DNA from 4 places in the Alteromonas gilva genome. Region 3 is predicted to be linked to each of the others. Evidence: predicted binding sites of a transcription regulator. Region 3 holds the regulator's gene; each other region holds the start of a gene.

Region 1 (5,701 bases), on a different contig from region 3:
ACCTTTCAGCGCATTAACAGTCAGGTCGTTGTCGCGGCTGTGAATACCGATAACCATACCTTCGTACACTTCAACACCATGGCCGATAAACAAACGACCACGCTCTTGCAGGTTAAACAGCGCGTTAGTCAGGGCTTTACCGTTCGCATTGGCAATCAGCACACCGTTTTTACGTTTGCCGATAATACCGCCTTTATGCGGGCCGTAATGATCAAATGAGTGGTACAGCAAACCTGAGCCTGAGGTCAAGGTCATGAACTCAGTCTGGAAACCAATCAAACCACGACTCGGGATCACGAAGTCGATACGCACACGGCCTTTACCGTCTGGCGACATGTCGGTCATCTCGGCTTTACGCAAACCAAGTTGTTCCATAATTGAACCCTGATGTTGCTCTTCACAGTCAACGGTCAGTGTTTCAAAGGGTTCAAAGGTTTGGCCGTTCTCTTCTTTTAAGATAACTTCCGGACGGGATACCGCCAGTTCGTAACCTTCACGACGCATGTTTTCAATCAGAATACCTAAGTGCAGTTCACCACGGCCCGACACGCGGAATTTGTCCGGATCGGCGGTTTCTTCTACACGCAGTGCAACGTTATGCACTAATTCGTCCTGTAAACGTTCGAGGATGTTACGTGAGGTAACGTACTTACCTTCTTTACCTGCAAAAGGTGACGTATTAACCTGGAAGGTCATGGTTACGGTCGGCTCGTCGACACTCAGTGGCGGCAACGCTTCAACGTTGTTTACATCACAGATGGTGTCAGAGATTTTAAGCTCGCCAAGGCCAGAGATAGCGATAATGTCGCCTGCATTAGCCTTTTCAACTTCATGGCGCTGCAAACCGAGGTAGCCATACACCAGACCGACTTTACCGTTGCGTTTTTTGCCATCAGCACCAACGATAGTGACCTGCTGGTTAAGCTTAACGCTACCACGCTTGATACGGCCAACACCGATTACACCAACGTAAGAGTTGTAATCGAGCTGCGAAATTTGCATTTGGAAGCCACCGTCGATGTCTGCATCTGGTGGTGAAACCTGATCCACGATCATCTGGAACAATGGCGTCATATCCTCACCACTCTGATCAGCGTCCAGTGACGCCCAACCATTCAGAGCCGACGCATAAACCACCTGAAAATCCAGTTGGTCGTCGGTGGCGCCGAGGTTGTCGAACAAATCAAATACCTGATCCATTACCCAATCAGGGCGGGCACCAGGCTTGTCGATTTTGTTGATAACAACAATAGGTTTCAGGCCTTGCGCAAACGCTTTTTGCGTTACAAAGCGGGTTTGTGGCATTGGACCTTCCTGCGCATCAACAAGCAGCAGTACAGAATCAGCCATTGACATGACCCGCTCTACCTCACCGCCAAAGTCGGCGTGCCCGGGCGTGTCCACGATGTTGATTCGGTAGTCATTCCAGTTAATAGCCGTGTTTTTGGCTAGTATGGTAATACCACGTTCTTTCTCAATATCGTTAGAGTCCATCACGCGCTCTTGTGCTTCGCCCCTGGTCTCAAGGGTACCAGACTGCTGCAGCAGCTTATCTACCAGGGTAGTTTTACCATGGTCAACGTGCGCGATGATCGCGATATTTCTTAGCTTATTAATGTCAGTTACATTCATTGATAGTCAACCCGCAGAGCGCTTTAACGCCTTAGCCAATGGGCTAAAGCAGGCAGGCCCTGCAATTTTCTCGTACAGATAAAAGGAAATGAGCGCGGATTGTACAGAAATTCGAATGACTTTGCGCAGGTTTTTTAGGTTTAAATAAAAAATTAATCGGTTGATTAGGACTCACTACGGTGGAAGAATAGCCTAAGGCAACACAGGGCGCCTTAATCATGATAATGCACCATAATAATACACAAAATCACCATAACAGTGCAAAGTCAGGTTTTTATAATAACGACAACTCGGAATTCTGTGCTGTTCAGCCGTCACAAGTAGCTGGCATGAATATCGCTTAGAATTTTAACCTGATGGGTCGAACACCGATCCACAATTTTCGAAACAACCTGGAGGACACGATGTCAATTGAGAAGGCATTAGAACTAATTAAATCAAGCGAAGCAAAGTTTGTTGATCTTCGCTTTACTGATACCAAGGGTAAAGAGCAGCACGTTTCAATTCCTGTTTCTTGTGTCGATGACGATTTCTTTGAAGAAGGAAAAATGTTCGATGGTTCATCAATTGCTGGCTGGAAAGGAATTAACGAATCAGACATGATCCTGATGCCAGATCCTTCCACTGCAGTAGTTGACCCGTTTGCTGAAGAAACACAGGTTAACATCCGCTGTGATATCGTAGAACCTTCAACCATGGAAGGCTACGATCGTGATCCTCGCTCTATCGCTCGTCGCGCAGAAGAGTATCTGAAATCTACCGGTATTGGTGACACTGTTCTATTTGGTCCTGAGCCAGAGTTTTTCCTGTTTGACGACATCAAATTCCACACTGATATGTCAGGCTCAATGTACAAGATTGATGCTGCTGAAGCGAAGTGGAACTCAAATGCCGACTACGAAGGCGGCAACATGGGTCACCGTCCTGGTGTGAAAGGCGGGTACTTCCCGGTTCCACCAGTAGACTCAGCGCATGACATTCGTGCTGCAATGTGTCTGGTAATGGAAGAGATGGGCCTGGTAATTGAAGCGCATCACCACGAAGTTGCCACTGCCGGTCAAAACGAAATTGCTTGCCAGTTCAACACCATGGTTGAAAAGGCCGACGAAATTCAAATTTACAAGTATGTTGTGCACAACGTTGCTCACGCCTACGGCCAAACAGCAACCTTTATGCCTAAGCCTCTGGTTGGCGACAATGGCTCTGGTATGCATTGCCACCAATCTATCGGTAAAGATGGCAAAAACATCTTTGCGGGTGACAAGTATGCAGGCCTGTCTGAAGAAGCGCTGTACTACATTGGCGGTATCATCAAGCACGCGCGTGCAATCAATGCATTTACCAACGCTTCTACTAACTCTTACAAGCGTTTGGTTCCTGGCTTTGAAGCGCCGGTTATGCTGGCATACTCAGCCCGTAACCGTTCTGCATCAATCCGTATTCCATACGTAACCAGCGATAAAGCTCGTCGTATCGAGGTTCGTTTCCCTGACCCAACAGCTAACCCTTACCTGGCGTTTACCGCTATGTTGATGGCCGGCCTTGACGGGATCAAAAACAAAATCCACCCTGGTGATGCAGCGGATAAAGACTTGTACGACTTACCAGCAGAAGAAGCACTGGCAATTCCTACTGTGGCAAGTTCACTGGATATGGCCCTGGAAGCACTGGATAACGACCGTGAATTCCTGACTGCCGGCGGCGTAATGTCTGACGACATGATCGATGCCTACATCGAGCTGAAAATGGAAGAAGTGACCAAACTTAACATGACAACTCACCCGGTTGAGTTTGACATGTACTACAGTGTATAAAACATTGTATTAAGTGAAATACCTAAAGCCCGCCTCTGCGGGCTTTTTTTTTGCCAGCATTTCACTACAATCATATCACTATGAAGCGCTTATTTTTGTTGTTCAGTTTATGTCTTGCCCCTGCTTATGCTCAGCAGGTGTATAAGGTTGTCAATCAGGATGGCTCGGTAACTTATACCGATAAGCCGCTGCCGGGCGCGCAACCTGTGCAGCTTGGCCCGCTTAATCAGGTTGCCATGCCTACACCACAGATCACACCCCGGGTAACCAGGCAAACGTCGCCCGCCACGCCAAAGCCGCAACTGGAAGTACTGAGCCCGGCGGATGAAGCCACTGTTCGTAATAATTCAGGCAACATGCAGATTGCAGTTAAAGTGACCCACCCTGACACTGACGGCCGCTATCATTTATACATGGATGGCGCATTGCTAAAAGAACAGTCAACACCGGTATTTCAAGTAGAGGGGATTAACCGCGGCGCTCACACTTTTTATATTGAGCATACCGATAATAAGGGCAAGACTCTTGCATCTACCACGCCAAGAACGTTTTATCTGCATCAGGCTTCGCGACTCATTAATCCATGACAAGTGCGTTAACCGGGAGCAAGTTGGCGCACCCCACGCACTATCAGGGATCAAAAGAGTCTTTGAGTGCAAGATCACAACGCAGGTAATAACACTCAGAAACATTAAAGCACCAATATGGTGCGATTGGAGAATGCTGGCATGCAAGCCACGTCGTTTGAAACCAATAATTTGCTCGATAATTTGAATACAGTGCTGGTTGTCATTGATAGCACACTGCGCATTGATTACGCCAATCATGCAGGTCAGGCCTTGTTTGCCACTGGCACCAAACAGCTCTACGGCCAACCTCTCGCCGATTTTTTTGTTCCCAATACTATCAACAAAGCGCGTCTGCGCGCGGCCTTTCGCCGCGGCGAAGACTTCACTGAAAATGAGGTTAAACTTTATTTTCGTGATAACAGAATTGTGTTGGCCGATCTGACGGTAACAAACCTGAGCACTGAGGAAGGCCCGCGGTTACTGTTTGAGGTAAAAACCATCGATCAGCAAAAGCGCATTTCAAGAGAAAATCAACAACACGCACAGCATTACGCGGCACGTGAGCTTATTCGTGGTCTCGCCCATGAAATTAAAAATCCGTTAGGCGGAATACGCGGCGCTGCGCAACTACTCGAAAAAGCCCTGGGTTCATCAGAACAAAAAGAATTTACCCAGTTAATTATCGAACAGTCTGACCGGCTGCGTAATCTGGTAGACCGCCTTCTCGGTCCTAACTCTTTGCCGCGCCTTGAATGGTGTAATCTGCATCGCCCAATGGAAAAGGTCCGCAGTCTCATGAAGGCCGATACGTCACAGGCAATAGCGATTACCCGTGACTACGATCCGAGTATACCCGATGTCAGAGTCGATCCGGATATGCTCCAGCAAGCGGTACTCAATATTGTTCGCAATGCCGTGCAGGCACTGCGTGACTCCAAAACACCGAATCCTGAGATTCGCATGGTCACTCGCATAGAGCGGCAACTTACTATTCATGGTCATCGCCATCCTTTGGCCGCCCAAATTAAAATTATCGATAACGGCCCTGGTATTCCAGCGGAAATTAGAGACACACTCTTCTATCCTTTGGTGACCAGTAAAGATTCTGGCTCGGGGTTGGGGTTATCCATAGCGCAAACATTAGTAAATCATCATGAAGGAAAAATCGAAGTTGATAGTCGCCCGGGACACACAGAATTTATCCTATCCATACCTATCAACCACAAGGAGTCTAAATAATGACTACTGAGTCCGTATGGATTGTTGACGACGACAGTTCTATCAGATGGGTACTGCAAAAAGCGTTGCAGGTCGCCAACATTGAATGCTGCAGTTTTGAAAACCCGCAGGATCTGCTGTTGCAGCTCGAATCCGGCCATTATCCGGAAGTTGTGGTTTCTGACATTCGCATGCCGCAAATGGACGGCATGACATTGCTTAACGAAGTACATCAGATAGCGCCAATGATCCCGGTGATCATTATGACCGCTCACTCGGATCTGGACAGCGCGGTCAACGCTTACCAAAGCGGTGCCTTTGAGTACTTACCCAAGCCCTTCGATATCGATGAGGCTGTCACGCTGGTGGAGCGCGCGCTGGTGCATGCCCGCGAGCAGTCGCGCACTATACAGGTACCACAGGCTGAATCGGCCACCGAAATTATCGGTGAAGCGCCCGCCATGCAAG
Region 2 (5,701 bases), 440 kb from region 3:
AAGAATGTTGAGCTCTCGCCATGGCTTGCTGGAAATCAATACCCCTTGCTTTGTAGCCAGGTGTATTTGCATTCGCCAGGTTGCCTGATATGACTTCCATTTTATCTGCGCGCACCTGCAGCGCATTCTTATGGAAACCTGTCAACTTATCTAAATTTATTGCCATGCGACTTCTCCTCTAACGACAAGAGAAGAAGCAAGTGAAGTGCCAATTAGCTGTAAGATGCTATTTTTGATTCAAAAGACTTCTCAAGCATATGTTTTTGCTAGTCTTTTTTGGCGTAATACAAGCCTGGGTTGCATTTGACCATGCGGTAACAATCGGCCGCAGAGGCGACAGATTCTGAGGCGCCGAGGAATAGAATGCCGCCTGGATTCAATTGAGCGGCAATTTGTTGCAGTATTTTTTGTTTCAGTTCTGTCGAAAAGTAAATCAATACATTGCGGCAAAACACAATATCAAACTTACCTAGCGAAGAATAACTGTGCAGCAGGTTAATACTTCGGAAATTCACCATACGACGTACTTCTGGCTTTATTTGCAGTAAGCCATCGGTATGGGGGTTAAAATAGCGCTGACGACGCTCAGCTGAAAGCCCACGCGCCAGGGACAGTTCATCATAGGTGCCTTGTTCGCATCGCTTGAGCATATTACTCGATAAGTCAGTCGCCAGGATCTCTACCGACAATGACGCTGCACTGGGGTTTTGACGCTGATACTCCAATACTGACATGGCAATGGAATAGGGCTCTTGTCCGGACGAACAGGCAGCACTCCAGATGCGTAAACGCCGCTGGCGGCTGGCATGCTCAGGTAACAGTTGCTTGATCAGAAGCTCAAAGGGATAGCCGTCACGAAACCAGAGTGTTTCATTGGTCGTCATGGCGTCTATCACCTGCTGCAGCAACGTTCGGTCACGTCCCGATATCGACTGGCTCAATAACTCATCGATACTCTTATACTGACGCTCGTGCAGCAGACCACCGAGACGACTGCGTACCAAATACTGCTTATTATCACCAAGCACAATGCCGCATTGTCGCTCAAGAAAGTCCCGGAATTGACGGTAAACGTCCGGTGACACATCCTTATTAATCAACCCTGTGATGCTCCGTTATATTACTCATCCGGCCCCAACCACTTTTGTACCGCCGAAGCCAGTTCATCGGGATGGAACTTTGCAATAAAGTCGTCTGCGCCGACCTTTTTCACCATTGCCTGGTTAAATACACCGCTCAGTGATGTATGTAAAACCACATGCAATTTTTGTAGTTCCGGGGTATTTTTAATTTCAGCGGTTAGCGTATACCCATCCATTTCGGGCATTTCAATGTCCGACACCAAAACGCCAACTTTATCGGTTACATCGCCGGTCTCCGCTGCGATTTCTTTTAAACGCTTCAGCGCTTCCAAGCCGTTCTTGGCCATTTCGATTTCCAGACCAAGGGTCGTCAGCGCACGTTTAACCTGATTGCGCGCAACCGACGAGTCATCGGCAATAAAAATGATTTTGTCTTTATACTTTTCAGTATTCAGCGTTGATGCAACCGCTTCGCTTACCTCGGTATTCAACGGCGATATTTCGTTGAGAATTTTCTCAACATCGAGAATTTCTACCAACTCTCCCTCAACCTCTGTAACCGCAGTCAGGTAGCTTGCCCTGCCTGTTCCCTGCGGCGGCGGCATAATGGCATCCCAGTTGGTATTGATAATACGTTCAACTGCACCAACCAGAAATCCTTGTACCGACCGGTTATACTCTGCAATAACAATAAAGGCGGTTTTTAAGTCTTCTATGCGACGTCCCCCGGTTGCCATACTCAGATCAATAACCGAGATCGTCTGGCCGCGAATATGCGCCACACCACGCACCAGTGGATTGAGTTTCGGCATCGACGTTAACGCCGGGCACTGTAGCACTTCACGAACTTTAAAAACGTTAATCCCAAAACGTTGCCGACCGTTAAGACGGAACAGCAACAACTCCAGCCGGTTTTGACCTACTAACTGTGTTCGCTGATTAACCGAATCTAAAATTCCAGACATACATCACCTCAATATTTCAATATAGGCACAGAGTTTGCGTGTTCAACTACCATCAAAACGGGTGTCAACTTTCCGACACCCGTTAACCAGATCGGCGAAACATGCTGATATGTGTTTAATAATAGTCAAAATGACAACATCTGAACATGAAAATATTGAAAACATTACTATTGCCTACACGTTTGGCTTTCATATTGACTACAGGTATCACCTTAGCTCACTTTGACTCGATTGCCCAACAAAACTCCATGACCGCTCAAGAGCGTCTGACGCTAAGTGTAGCTGATTTTTTAAATCAACAACTTGCTGGTGACCAAAGTAATGATTTAAGCGACAATTTAACCATCGACGTTACACCTGTTGATAGCCGGATTAACATACCTGAGTGTAATGTGCCGTTTAGTTACGACGTCGACCCCGCCACACTGCATTTGAGTTATCTTAATGTCAGGGTCAGCTGTGACAGCAACGACTGGTATTTATTCACCAGCGCAAAAGTCACTCGCACGCGCACAATTGTCGTCACAGCAAGTATGATAAGTCCTGACACTGTTTTATCGGACGATCATCTGACACTGGCAGAAGTCGATATTAAACGCTTACGTCACACTCCCTTTACGACCCTGGAAGATGTCACCGGTGCGCGGCTTAAATATCGCGTACGAGAGGGGCAGCCAGTGCAGAGCAACATGCTATGCTTTATTTGCAAAGGTGATAGAATAACCATCAGTGCACAGGCTGGCACAATGGAGGTCAAAACGTCTGGGATCGCACGCCAGGACGGCGTTATAGGCGATGTGATCGAGGTGGTTAACAGTAGCTCTAATAAATCAATTATTGCAAAAGTAGCCAGTACCCAGGAAGTTGTTGTAAGTCTGTGATAATCTGCTAAGGAAATAGATGCAGTTTGTTTGAAAATAATCTCATTAAGGCCTAAAGAAAATCTACCGATAGCCGATATAATTACTGAGGTTTAAAAGGTAGTGGAATTTAACTATGGCAATTAATAATGTAAACAATGGTTTACCTAAAGCGCCAGTTGACAACAACAAGGTCAACAGTCAGCAACAGGTTAAATCAAATCAGACGGCGGCACAGCAAGCAGCGGCATCAGCTGCGCAGGCGAGTACTGCCCCGCGTCAGGATTCGGTATCGTTAACACAGTCAGCGCAGCAATTGAACCAGGTTCAAAAGAAAAGCGCAGATGTACCGGTCAATCAGGAAAAAGTTGATAAGCTTAAAAAAGCGATTCAAAGCGGTGAGTATAAAGTTGACCCGCAGTCACTGGCGAAAAAAATCGCCCGACTGGAGTCTGAAATATTTGGTATGAAGTCCTGACCGATAAGGCACGGTATCGCTAAGTGGAAACTATGGATAACACACTAAGTAAGCAACTCGATCAACAGGTCAATAACCTGACATCGCTGAAAGGCATGTTAGATAAAGAGCTGCACCTGATTAGTTCTCGCGATGCAGAAGCATTAATGACACTGTTGAATGAAAAAGAGTTATTACTGACAGCGATTCAGCAAATCGACGACGCGATTAATCCGCAGTTACTGGCATTGCAACAACAGGGCCCGCTGCCGGAAACCTATGAAGAGCAAATTGCACAGGCAAAAGAATTACTCAGCGAATGTCAGTACTGTACTGATGTGAATCAAATTGCTGTTGAACAGGGCCAGCTGCGCCTGGGTCATTTACGCAACCTGATGATGGAAGTGCGCGCCAAAGAATCGCTCACTTACGATAAAGCCGGTAAAAAGAAAGGTGGATTCTCTGGCAAGGGTGTCAGTGCCTGATAACCGCCGCTACCTATAGCTGCAAGATTATATTTTCTATTCCACGGTAACGCTTACTTTCACTTTATGATGCCCTCAAAGACTTATTGAACCGATAGCGTAGCTGACGCACCTGCGCAGCCAGCCCCAAAAACCCGACAAACCTTAATAGCTCTTAGTTAGCCAGCTTAAACCGACGCCAGATAGCGGCTTAGTGTTTTGCAGAGGTATCGGGAGCCAGCTCAGCAACAGCCTTGGTGCTATAACGATCCAATATTTGTTGCAGCCTCCCCGACTGTTTTAGCATGCTGATAGCGTCGTTTATCCTTGGCAACAAATAGGCTTTGTCTTTTTGTATTCGAATATGCAGTTGTGCATCGGAATGAACAGGACCTAACGTCAATTTAGCCCCAAGTTCCCTGGCCCAGTATAGCGCGGTCAGATCGCCGCTAATTCCCCATCTAATGCGGTTGAATAACAGTGCCTGAACAATCTCTTTTTCCGATCTGAAGTCTACACGATGGAACATATGCTCATCATGAAACAGGTAGCCGCGAACCACTCCGATGTTGGGCTTGTTTCTCTGTTGCTCGGTTAAAATCCCGCTTGGCAGCGTGGTGCCTTTAAGATAGATAATATGCTCCCGGATCGGCATGATGGGATCAGAAAACGTGAAACCTGTTGTATCTTTGTCTGCCGGTAACCAGGCTGGGCTGGTAAAGTCAAAGTCTATCAGGCCACTATCAAATATGCGTTGAGTGCGTTTAGCTGGAAAATTCACTTGCTGGCCTTCAAGACCGGCAGCATTGAGCACATAGTCCACCACATCAGGTAAGACTCCCTCCACCGTGCCATCATCCTTTACAATAGAATAAGGATACCAGGCGCCTGAGCCGCTGGCATCGTATGTGAGTGTTTCCTTCGCCCAGACAAATGACGAAAAGACCAGCAAGGTCACTGAAAAGGCAGTAAACAGCGGCGTTTTACCGAAGATAGTAATGAGTGTCTCCCGAAGATAGCGGCGTTATAAAACGATACGCGTCTGAAACGATCTAAGAATAGTAACGAATTACCCGCTGTCAAAAAAATTCCAGGGTCGGGCGCAATTTTTATGGCGGCGTGATAATTGACCCGGCAGCGCGTTTGTTCCAGCGTGGGCACGCATTGATATTTTACTGACGCCGGGCGCTGCGAGCCACAAACAAGGGCATCAAGGCAGTGATAAAACATGTTCGATCACTGCCCTGAGAGGTGTCGATTAACACCATATCTAACGTTATTGGTTAGTAGTAGTTGACGGTTTTGATGCGTTGCGGACGTGTGGTGGCTAAATAAATATCGTAAACCTCTGCCATATCTAACGACAGTTCAGTAGCGTAGGTGTCCTCCCCTACCGGATAAGACTTCACTACTCTAGCACCACGAATAACGCCCTCTACAGAGGTCTGCAACTGGGTGTTGTTGAGCACCATATTCGCCAGTGACTGTTGACCATTAATACGTTGTCCATAGACTTGTTCAGCTAATTCCCGATACGCATCAAGTTTAGACGCCTTCATGGCCATCAGGTTCTTTTGTGAGTCTGACGCACCATTTTGAGAGTCGATGGGCGCATAACCGACAGCCGTTAATACCGGATAAGACTCGGGCTTTATCGTTTCCCACTCAACGTGCTTTTCAAACAGTGAGGTGCACCCCCCTGTAACGCTTAAACACGCCAATACGAACACCATCTGCCAAAAATGTAGTTTCATTTTAACCTTCCTCATATCGCCGCAACACGCTATATTGATTGCCATTCACATAAAAACGCAACTCAATAACACGGCGCACGGACTCTCAATCACTCATCTCGTGATGAACGCATCAGTGA
Region 3 (5,701 bases):
AATTGAATACCGGCTGCCGGAGTTTTTTAGCACGTTGCCCCGACAACCCTATGGTATTGTCGAAGTACCCAAGGAAATTGCCCCAAATTACACTACAGCATCCTACAACTCCGCGCCCTTAGACGGCATTCGTGGCGGTGCTTACTGGGTGAATACACATAACCTCGACCAACGTCCGCTCTACGAAATGGTGGCGTTAACGCTACATGAGGCGGTTCCGGGGCACCATTTACAAAACGCACTGTCGCTGGAGCTGCAAAATGTCCCCGACTTTCGTCGTGACTTATATTTAAGTGCCTACGGTGAAGGGTGGGGGTTATATGCTGAGGGCTTAGGGGTTGAAATGGGCGTGTACGAAACGCCGTATCAGCATTTTGGCCGGTTAAGCTATGAAATGTGGCGAGCGTGTCGACTGGTTATCGATACGGGCATTCACTCGCAAGGGTGGAGCCGGGCCCGGGCAATCGATTATCTGGCGGCTAATACCGCATTATCGATGGCCAACGTGCGCGCCGAAGTGGACCGCTATATTTCCTGGCCGGGCCAGGCGTTGTCGTACAAGATGGGCCAGCTAAAAATACTTGAATTACGTGAGCGCGCCGAGCAGGCGCTGGGTAATCAGTTTGATATCCGTGAGTTTCATCAACAGTTGCTGGGGAATGGGGCGCTGCCACTGGCTCTTCTGGACCGGCAAATTCAGGCGTATATTGACGCCTATCGTTAAACCACAGGGAGTGACGACTCCCTGCTACTCAGCCTCGTTAAAGCGCCCGGCGATCAGCGATTCGACAGCCTGCATGGCGGCTTCGGCATCAGGACCTTCGCTGATCACATCGACCTGCTCACCCTGGTGGCTTTCCATGAGCATCAGGCCCAGTACACTGTTGGCATTGGCTTCCTGCTCGCCTTTAATGAGGGTAATCTGCGCATCAAACTGATTAGCCAATTGCACTAACTGGGTGGCTGCGCGCGCGTGCAGGCCCAGCTTGTTAACGATTGTGAGGGTTTTCTCTACACGCATTATCGGTTCAACTCCCTGTGACGGATTTGCACATCCGGATGCTTATCTGCGAACAGTTTTGCTAATGACTGAGCTACAAATACGGAGCGATGCTGACCACCCGTACAGCCAATGGCAATGGTTACGTAGCTGCGATTGTTCCGCTCTAAATGCGGCAGCCAGGTGGTGATTAAATTCTGAATTTGCCAGATAAACTTAGTGACGATGGGCTGTGAACCGAGAAAAGCTTCAACGGGTGAATCCAGGCCGGTGTGGTGCCTTAGGTCTGGCTCCCAGTGTGGATTAGGTAAGAACCGTGCATCAAAGACATAATCGGCGTCTTTGGGGATACCATGTTTAAAACCAAAGGATTCAAATACCAGTACCAACCGCGAACTTTTTTTACCCAGAATACGCTCACGAATTAACTCAGCTAACTGGTGAATCGACAAGCGATCGGTATCGATATACAGATCGGCCCGCTCGACAATCGGCGCTAACAGATCTTTTTCGGCCTGGATGGCATCTGCCAGGGATATATTTAATTTGGCAAGTGGATGAAGCCTGCGGGTTTCGCTGAAACGTTTTACCAGCATATCGTCGCTGGCATCCAGATAAACGATAGTCATAGCCCAGGATGAGGGCAGATAATCGAGGATTTCAACCAGATCCTCAGGCTCTTTTGGCAGGTTGCGCACATCAATGCTGACAGCGACTTGATCGTATTCATCGGCTACCGTGTGGGTCAGGGTCGGCAGCAGGTTAACCGGGATGTTGTCAACGCAGTAATAACCGAGATCTTCCAGTGCGCGCAGCGCAACGGACTTCCCCGAGCCCGAACGACCACTGATAATGATAAGCTTCATGAACTGTCAGACTCCTTGTGGTATTACTGTTTACTGGGCGGTGTTGTCGCACAGCGCTGCAATAACTTGTTCCTTCGTTTCGGCGTTCCGAATAGTCTTTACGATGGATTTTTGACTCAGTTTACCGGCAATTGTTGCCAGTGTCTGCAAGTGTCCTTCAGTTTGGTTCTCTGGCACTAATATAGAAAAAAAGATGTCGACAGGTTTGTCATCTATCGCATCGAATGCAATAGACGGTTTGGTGGTTACCACAACGGCGGTAATTTCTGAAAGGCCGGCCAGCCGTCCGTGTGGCAGTGCAATGCCATTGCCGATGCCCGTGCTGCCCATTTTTTCGCGAGCCAACAGCGCTGTGAGGGCCTCGTCCTTTTGGATTTCCGGATTGGCTTGTGCAGCAATTGTGCTAATAATTTCGAGTATGCGTTTTTTACTGTTGCACTGGACCGCACATTCAGTGCGATCCAGGCTAACTAAGGCTTCTATATTCATAGGGTTAGGGGCCTAGTGCTTTTTGAGCTTTTCCTTATGCTTAATGACCTGACGATCAAGCTTGTCTACCATAGCGTCGATCGCTGCATACATATCTAAGTTTTCTGACGACGCAAATACTTCAGCACCGCTTAAATGCATGGTGGCCTCAGCTTTTTGATTCAGTTTTTCCACATTCAATATCACATGGACATTTGAAATGTGGTCAAAATGACGCTCCAGTTTGCTAAATTTAGTATCAACATAGTTACGCAAAGAATCGGTAATCTCAACGTGATGACCTGTAAGATTAATTTGCATAGTTCGTCTTCCTTATATTTCTGCCTAGATAAGGCTCTTGCGTTGGTTAGACGGTGGAATCGAAAGTGATTCCCGGTATTTTGCTATTGTTCGCCGAGCAACTTTAATACCTTGATCAGCCAACAATTGGGCAATTTTACTGTCGCTTAAAGGTTTGCTGGGTTTTTCCGCAGCAACCAATTTTTTTATTAACGCACGAATAGCGGTAGATGAGCATTCGCCGCCCGATTCAGTCGCTACGTGACTTGAGAAAAAGTATTTAAGCTCAAAAATACCGCGTGGGGTATGCATATATTTCTGCGTGGTCACCCGTGATATGGTTGATTCATGCATATCAACCATTTCAGCTACGTCATTGAGCACCATTGGTTTCATCATTTCAGGGCCATGCTCAAAGAAGCCCATTTGTTGCTGCACAATACAGTTAGCAACTTTAAGCAGTGTGTCGTTGCGTGACTCCAGGCTCTTTATGAACCATTTAGCCTCTTGCATGTGCGAGCGGATAAACTGTGAGTCAGCGCTATTTCTCGACTGACGACTCATTGCCGCATACTGTTGATTAACGCTCAGTTTAGGCAGACTATCCGGGTTGAGTTCTACCACCCAGCGGCCCTTTTTCTTGCTAACCGAGACATCAGGAATGACATACTCAGGTTCCTGGGTAATCAACGCACTGCCAGGACGCGGATTAAGTGTTTGTAGCAAACGCATGGCTTCTCGCAGATCATCTTCTTTGAGCCGCGACTTACGCATGAGTGTGCGGTAGTCCTTGCTGCTCAACAGATCGGCGTAATCTTCTATCAATGTTTTTGCTTCGTTTAGCCAAGGCGTATCCGGCGCAAATTGTTTAAGCTGAACCAGTAGACACTCCTGCGGGGTACGTGAACCGGAGCCGATGGGGTCAAACATCTGAATGCGCTTAAGGACACATTCAACTTCGTCTTCCTCAACGGGCTCTTCCATATCATCAGTATTGACGCTGTTGAGAATATCTTCAACTGAAACGGTTAAATATCCTGACTCATCTATCGAATCAATAATCGCGATAGCAATAGCACGGTCGATTTCACTGAATGGCGTCAGGCGCATTTGCCACAATAAATGAGCCTGGATGTCATCGGTGGTTTCGCCCTGAAAAACCTGATCGTCGTCTGACGAGGAAGGGCCAGGTGCCGGTGCCGACGATGCTGAATAATATTCATCCCAGGTACTGTCGATAGGCAGCTCGTCAGGCAGTTCGTTTTTTTCCAGCGCTTCGTTGGAGTCTAAATTATTATCGCTGGTGGCAGTTGCCGCTGCATCAGCTTCAGCATCGAGTTTACTGGTCTCGACGATATCGTTGTCGCTGTTGTCCTCGATTTCAAGCAGAGGATTAGCATCCAGCGCTTCCTGAATTTCTTGCTGAAGATCCAGTGTAGAAAGCTGCAGCAGTTTAATGGCCTGCTGCAACTGTGGCGTCATAGTGAGTTGTTGACTAAATTTAAGCTGTAAAGATGGTTTCATCTACTTCTATTCTTAACGCCTTGCTTGTTATTGAAATGGACAATGGTGGTTGTCACGTTATTGTTTGGCAGCCTGTCCCTAACTATAGCCTGAATTGCTCACCCAGGTATACATCCTTCACTTTTTGATTGCTCAACACCTGTTCTGCGCTACCCTGAGCAATCAGTTCTCCCTGGCTGACAATATAAGCCATCTCACAAACATCCAGGGTTTCCCTGACGTTGTGGTCGGTAATCAAAATGCCGATCCCACGGTCACGAAGATGTTGAATTATCTTCTTTATATCATTAACCGAAATTGGGTCAACACCCGCAAAGGGTTCATCCAGCAAAATAAATTTGGGGTTCGCTGCCAGTGCCCGGGCAATCTCAACGCGACGGCGCTCACCACCTGACAAACTCATGCCGGTACTATTACGTATATGGTTAATATTGAATTCATCAAGTAGGGCATTGGCTTCATTTAATCGCTGTTCCGAACTCAGGCCTTTGCGTGTTTGTAATATCGCCATAATATTATCAAAAACACTTAACTTGCGGAATATGGACGCTTCCTGAGGCAGGTAGCCTATGCCGTGACGGGCGCGCTCATGCATGGGCTGACGGGTTAAATCCATGTCATCAATGCGAATGTCGCCTTTATCCAGCGGTACCAAGCCCACGATCATGTAAAAGGTGGTGGTTTTACCGGCGCCATTAGGCCCCAGCAAGCCCACAATCTGCCCGGTCGATACCTCAACGCTAACGTCGCGAACTACCTGACGACTTTTATACGACTTGGCTAAATGTTTGGCGGTCAGGGTGGTCATTCGTTATCGTCATCCTGTTCATCATTGTCGGTTTTTTTGGCCGCACTGTCATCGGGTTCCATACTGTAAATCGTGGTAACGCGGCCGTCACCATCGTCAGACCCGGTAGCCTTAAACTGTTCTTTTTCCATATCGTAGGTAATCGATTCAGCGGTCATGGTACGGGCATTTTGATTCAGCTTTGCCTGTCCTGTGAGTGAGATAGTTCGATTTGCTACTTCATAGCGTATTTCAAACGCCTCAGCTTCCACCACTTTGCCATCATCCAGTTGCTGGCTGTAATACGCCGGACGTCCTGTGGCAATGAATATTTCTTTACCTTTGCCTTGCTCACCCTCAATTTCGAGCCGATCGGCGCGAATGTTTAACGTACCCTGAGTAATTTGGACATTATCAACCAGAACGGTTTTCTTAAGTTTGCCGTCCATAAATTGCGATTCTGATTTCACTTCTAAGTTTTGCGAAAAGTCTGATTGTTTGGCTAGCACCAGTGCAGGTGAAAGCACTAATAATGCACTAGTTAGCAGGTTGATAAGTCGTTTGCACATGATCATTTAACTCATAAGTTTTATGTTTCAGGTTAGCGCGTAACCCGTTACTTAATATGATGAAGTTAGGGCCGGATATTTCTACGCTGGCCTCTGACACCATGGTTTGGGTATCCAAATCGATTTCCAGGTAGTCCGTGGTGACCCGCTGAACAAAATCAGCCGGATTTTGACTGACAATATCAAC
Region 4 (5,701 bases), 1.6 Mb from region 3:
GGTAGCGAGTACCAGTTTATCGTAGGGATAGTGAACGCCGTCTTTGGTGGTAACCACCTTTTTAGCGCGATCAATATTGGTCACCCAGGCATTTGTCACCGCTTTTACGCCCCATTCCTGATAGGTTTTCTCATCAGTGAGGGCCAAATCTGCGGCAGTTTTGCCGGCGAAATACGACGATAAATACACCCGGTCGTAGGCCAGCCGACTCTCACCACTTAAAACGGTGATATCGCAATCAGCCTGACTGTTGATCAGTTGCTCAACAAAGTGGTGACCTACCATACCGTTACCAATAATAACGACGCGTTGTTGCTGTGAGGAAAGATTCATTTCATTCACCTGTATTTGAGGCAAAAAAAAACCCACAACCATTTCTGGTTGCGGGCTTCGTTGCCTGTTTAAGCATAGTGCTAATTAAGTTGTTACCCGAGCAATACATTCATGGTACTCATCGGGACTATGACAATACTAATACAATTATAATGCCAAAATTGGAGCCCAATAAATACAAGGAGTTAGCTTTGACTTTTGGCAGCAACACGGATCACAACGCACCAAAAATAAGCAAAACGAATGCTTTTGGTGCATTGATTTACCCGTAATGCAAAACGACGACGACCATCAACAATACCATCAACACCGCCGAGATCCCCTGCCACACGCGCACCGGATTGCGTTCAATCAACGGCACACCGCCCCGGTAGGCCGGATTCGGGTGGTGCAAATCGTAAAGAAACTCCGATAAACTCGGATAGCGCTTCGCTGCCTGAGGATGACAGGCGCGTTTCAGCGCAGCATCCACCCACAACGGCACATTGACGTTTCGCTGGAGCAAACTGGTATAACGTAATTTAAGTAAACCGGCATAATTGGATTGCCTGGCCACATTGGTGTTGTAGGGGTATTCACCGCTGAGCAGGTGGTAAACAAGCACGGCCAGTGAAAACTGATCGGCACGTTCATCTGGCCACAGCCCGGCAAAATACTCCGGTGCACTAAACAGTAAATCGCCGGGAATAAACAGCTCGGCATCACTTTGCAAAAAGTTATGCCCGGCGATGCTGGCCGCCCCCAGATCAATAATTGTCAGCACACCTGAGTCATTAACAATGATATTTTCAGGGCGAATGTCCTGGTGCAGTATGCCCTGGCGGTGCATAGCCGTTAAACCGTTAATCACCTGGGTAGTCCAGTCACGCACCTGCGCCAGTGTGGCAGGGCCGTTATCATCATACCACTGGCGCAGACTACTGCCGGGAAAATGCGCCATCACCGTGTAAAAGCCACTGCGGGTAAAAGTGTGCTGGTAGCTGTTTAACACATTGGTATGGGTTACCCGGTTGCCGATCCATTCTTCTTTGACCATTTCATCGAGGAAACCGGTATTAGCCTGCATCGATGTGGCCGGCATTTTTAACACCCCGGTATGCTGACTCTCACGGTGCACAGCCATGAAAACCAAACTTCTTTCACTGCTGTATAGCGGCCGCTGAATTTGCCATTCATCGACATCATCACCAGGCTTTGGCAGCGCAATAAAAGGTAAAAAACCCGCTTCTGTATAGTTTGTTGTCGATGCCCCAACGGTTGACGTCACTTCCAGCAACACCACGGTAAGGTTATCATCACAGCCGCCGTCTAGCGCCGCTCTGGCGATGTGTTCAGCGCAGTCATCCAGGTCAGCATGATAGTCGTTGAGCAAAGCCTGCCAGGCCTTGGGAGCAAGTGTCTCGGCGATGCCGTCGGTCATCAACACAAAGGTATCGCCCGCCTTAAGATCAAGGGTACTGATATCAACATCAAGGTTTGGCCGAATGCCCAATGCATTGCTTAAATATGAGCGCCCTCCCTCGCCCGATTGCCGATGATCACGGGTACACAAGGTGACCTCGCCATGACGGATACGATAAATCCGGCTGTCACCGCAATGTAACAACACCGCTTGCTGTTGGTGCAAAATCAGCGCGCTGAACGTGCATACGTAGCCTTTGTCGGGATTTTCATAGTGGGGACTTTCCTGTGTTTTAACATACAGCTCTGTATTCACGGTGCGCAGCACCAGTTCAGCCGCCCGGGCCGGCGACCATACGTCACAGGTTTTCAGGTAATCGCGCACAAAGTGGTTTACCGCCAGCTCGCTGGCGTACTGACTGACCTGACTGCTACTAATACCGTCTGCTACTGCCGCGACAATTCCCCGCGTGCCCAAACGCGAAAAATCAGGCACTGCCACGTTGTGGCAGTCCTGATTTATCGACTTGATTCCCTTGCCGGAGAACTCTCCCCGGCGCACTTTTAACATAAATTACACTTTGTCATGTACTTTTGCCGCAGCCACTGTTTTGTTGCTGCCGCCGGTTGGAATTACACGCTTAGGCGCCGTGCGGGCATGGGTTGAATAAATGGTTAAACCGGTAAATGCCAGACCACCCACTAAATTACCCAGCGCAGTCGGGATTTCGTTCCAGATGAAATAATCCATGATAGAAAACTCACCGCCCATGATTAAGCCAAACGGGAACAGGAACATATTAACCACCGAGTGCTCAAAACCCATAAAGAAGAAGAGCATGATTGGCATCCACATGGCCAGCACCTTGCCACTGACGTGGGTCGAGATCATTGCACCAACAACCCCCAGCGACACCATCCAGTTACACAGCATACCGCGAACAAATATAGTAAACCAACCGGCCACGCCATGTTCGGCATAGCCTAAGGTACGCGCTTCACCAATACCGGCAACCTTGGTCGCGATGGCACCGCCATCGATGTTGTAGCCCATGGTAAAAACGAATGACATCATAAACGCCACGGTCAGTGCACCACCAAAATTACCCAGAAACACCAGTCCCCAGTTACGCAGTATCTGCGGCCAGGTTACTCCGGGACGTTTAGCCAGCCATGCCAACGGGGTTAGCACGAATACACCGGTGAGCAAATCAAAGCCCATCAGGTATAACATACAAAAACCCACCGGGAATAAAATTGCCCCTATCAGGAACACCCCGGTTTGCACTGCAATGGTAATTGCAAAGACTGCTGCCAATGCCAGGATTGCACCCGCCATAAAAGCACGGATTAATGTATCGCGGGTAGACATGTAAATTTTGGATTCGCCCGCATCAACCATCTTGGTTGCAAATTCAGAAGGAAGTAAATACGCCATATTTAATCACCTAATTGTATTTTCAAAAAATTACCCACAAACACTTTGCAAACTTTATTTCAGGCAAAAAAAAACGTCCGCACTCACTCCCGGGGGAATGAGTTGCGGACGCCTTTATCCGAATATCGTTTGTAAAAACCAGTCAAGGTTTGCTGTAATAACTTATACAAGACCAGTGCCAAAATAACAAAATAAAATAAAATACATATTTTACAACAACTTAAAATCAAACCTTGGTATCTCTGAACCGTTTGTGAACAACACCCGACAAAAACAACGAACCAAAATGGCGCAAAATCCCCATTAAAGGGCAAATGAAATTCTTTAGATCAGTCAGTTCAGCTTAAAAAATGGGCGATTAAACGCATCACCTAACCCCAAAACGCGTATAAAACCGCCAAACTATCCGCCAAAACAGGAATTATGCCTTTTTTCACCTTGTAAGGAATGGCTCTTGCTTAGCTTTATATAACGCTATCAACGAGCAATAACATGGCCAAACACAGCGATATAACCAAACGCTTCTTATTGTCTGCAAAGCAACAGGAAATTCAGGCTCTCCATCACCTGTCGTCGAACTGCAGAACCGTGCGAGCCGTCAAAGACATGATTCATCAGTTGCAACGTGAACGGGGAATGAGCAATGTGTTTCTTGGCTCAAAAGGTGAACGTTTTGCCAACAACCTGGCCAGTCAAGTCACCGCCAGCGAAGAAAGCGAACAGGATCTGCGTAGCCTGCTGAAGTCGCTGTATCTTGGTAAGCATGACAATGGTCAGTCGATGCGTTTACTCAGTTGCATTACTTTTGCCCTGCAAGGTATGGATCATCTGCCCAATCTGCGCAGCAAAATTGCCGACCACCAGCTTACGCCCCTTGAGTCGACCAAAGCCTATTGCCGCTTGGTAGCTGGCCTGCTGGATGTGGTGTTTGAAGCGGCCGATGTTGCCAGCGACCCGGCGATGACGCGCCTTTTGGTAGCGCTGTTCAATTTTATGCAGGGAAAAGAATATGCCGGACAGGAGCGGGCTTGGGGAGCGATTGGCTTTTCCGAAAGTCAGTTTGATCACTCACTCTGCGATCGTATTTCTGCCCTTACCGATTCACAAAACCAGTGCTTTGAAACATTCAGCAATTTCGCCGACGCCGAAGAGCTACAAATGTGGCAGGCGCTGCAAAACAGTGAACAAACCGTCCATATTGAGCGACTGCGCAAGATGATTTGCAGCCTGGCTGAAGGCGATCAGTGCGCTACCGAGCTCAGTGAGATTTGGTACGACATTGCCACTCTGCGTATTGATGCCATGCAGGATATCGAGGAGCACCTGACTCAGCGTTTAACCGAGCAGGCAACCTTGCGCATTAATCAGGCCGAGGAGGAACATCGTAACCATGAGCAGTTAGTCGCCTCATTGAATAACAGCCCGCCGCATGCGGATGCCCCCATTACTATGCTCTATGATTCAACGGTACAGGGGCTTCGCGGCGCAGACCACCAGGAGGAAGAATTAATAGAAACCTCGGCGTTAACGGCGCATAAATCCTTTTATGACCTCATCCGTGGCCAGGCAAAAAACATTCAGGATATGGCCAGCGAGTTGAATGCCGCCAAACAAGCCCTGAATGAACAAAAAGTCATCGACCGTGCTAAGCTACTGCTCATGCAACAAGGCAAACTCAACGAGCAACAGGCCTATAAAAAACTACAGTCTGCCGCCATGGAACAAAATATTCGAATTGCCGAATTAGCCCAACGCGTTGTTAATAAAGTAGGCTGATACCAGCCGGTTTTACCTGCCAGTGACACCTGCCGATATTATTACCTACTGGACTACCTGCCAGCGCCTGATCTCTGTCACACAGCGTACGGGCTGCCCAAAAGTAAAATAAGCGCCGCTGCTTACCCGCTCCCTTTTACAGATAGAGACACCATCTTCGATCCACGGCACCGGGGCCGCAACTATCGCCCGCAATAAGATATTGTCAGGCCTTGACATGCAACCTAATGGTTGCTCATTATTATCGAATGGATATTTTTAAAGCACTTTCAGACCCGACTCGCCGAACCATTATTGAGCGGCTGCATCGTGATGGCCCGCAATCTATAAAGCAACTGGGTGTAGGCTTAGCTATCAGCAGGCAAGCGTTAACCAAGCACCTAAATCGCTTGATCAGTGCCAAAATCGTGCGTGCCGATTTTATTGGTAAAGAGAAAATTCATCAGCTTGAACCCAAGCCGGTAGATAAGTTAATGCAGTGGCTGACCCCTTTCGCCGAGCGTTGGGAGCAACGACTACAACACCTCGATGATTACCTTGGAGAGACTAATGAAAAAGACGATTGATGCGATCACCCGAACACTGGAGTTCCCCCTACCTGTAGAGCGAGTGTGGCACGCTGTTACCGAGCCCGCTGAAGTTGTTAAATGGTTCGGCTCCCACGCTACCTATGAGCTTAAAGAAGGTGCCGCAGGCTTTTTTGAGTGGGAAAATGAATGCGCAGGTAAAATAGCCATGAAAATCGAAACTATC

Evidence for each region. Region 3 encodes sigma-54, which starts transcription at its own class of promoters, with help from an activator protein. Its sites were predicted from a motif close to GTTGGCACGNNNNTNGNNT; they were not measured.
Region 1: glnA (glutamate--ammonia ligase) is a predicted target of sigma-54. The motif match lies at 1,956-1,974, and genes of this name have one in related genera.
Region 2: flgA (flagellar basal body P-ring formation chaperone FlgA) is a predicted target of sigma-54. The motif match lies at 2,069-2,087, and genes of this name have one in related genera.
Region 4: OIK42_RS11960 (formate/nitrite transporter family protein) is a predicted target of sigma-54. The motif match lies at 3,337-3,355, and genes of this name have one in related genera.

The regions. Positions count from the first base shown of each region.
Region 1 covers NZ_JAQQXP010000003.1:228,258-233,958, reverse strand. Annotated here, with positions in the region: gene typA (translational GTPase TypA) at 1-1,632, opposite strand, end outside; gene glnA (glutamate--ammonia ligase) at 2,037-3,446, shown strand; gene OIK42_RS17365 (DUF4124 domain-containing protein) at 3,527-4,033, shown strand; gene glnL (nitrogen regulation protein NR(II)) at 4,175-5,254, shown strand; gene glnG (nitrogen regulation protein NR(I)) at 5,254-5,701, shown strand, end outside.
Region 2 covers NZ_JAQQXP010000001.1:1,501,309-1,507,009, reverse strand. Annotated here, with positions in the region: gene flgB (flagellar basal body rod protein FlgB) at 1-166, opposite strand, end outside; gene OIK42_RS06610 (CheR family methyltransferase) at 267-1,100, opposite strand; gene OIK42_RS06605 (chemotaxis protein CheV) at 1,121-2,047, opposite strand; gene flgA (flagellar basal body P-ring formation chaperone FlgA) at 2,242-2,928, shown strand; gene flgM (flagellar biosynthesis anti-sigma factor FlgM) at 3,044-3,385, shown strand; gene flgN (flagellar export chaperone FlgN) at 3,418-3,849, shown strand; gene OIK42_RS06585 (substrate-binding periplasmic protein) at 4,040-4,786, opposite strand; gene OIK42_RS06580 (LPP20 family lipoprotein) at 5,112-5,582, opposite strand.
Region 3 covers NZ_JAQQXP010000001.1:1,061,481-1,067,181, forward strand. Annotated here, with positions in the region: gene OIK42_RS04680 (DUF885 domain-containing protein) at 1-724, shown strand, start outside; gene OIK42_RS04685 (HPr family phosphocarrier protein) at 749-1,021, opposite strand; gene rapZ (RNase adapter RapZ) at 1,021-1,866, opposite strand; gene ptsN (PTS IIA-like nitrogen regulatory protein PtsN) at 1,897-2,355, opposite strand; gene hpf (ribosome hibernation promoting factor) at 2,368-2,655, opposite strand; gene OIK42_RS04705 (RNA polymerase factor sigma-54) at 2,680-4,158, opposite strand; gene lptB (LPS export ABC transporter ATP-binding protein) at 4,241-4,966, opposite strand; gene lptA (lipopolysaccharide transport periplasmic protein LptA) at 4,963-5,514, opposite strand; gene lptC (LPS export ABC transporter periplasmic protein LptC) at 5,483-5,701, opposite strand, start outside.
Region 4 covers NZ_JAQQXP010000001.1:2,697,539-2,703,239, forward strand. Annotated here, with positions in the region: gene nirB (nitrite reductase large subunit NirB) at 1-333, opposite strand, end outside; gene OIK42_RS11955 (bifunctional protein-serine/threonine kinase/phosphatase) at 596-2,305, opposite strand; gene OIK42_RS11960 (formate/nitrite transporter family protein) at 2,309-3,172, opposite strand; gene OIK42_RS11965 (nitrate regulatory protein) at 3,665-4,948, shown strand; gene OIK42_RS11970 (ArsR/SmtB family transcription factor) at 5,197-5,514, shown strand; gene OIK42_RS11975 (SRPBCC domain-containing protein) at 5,498-5,701, shown strand, end outside.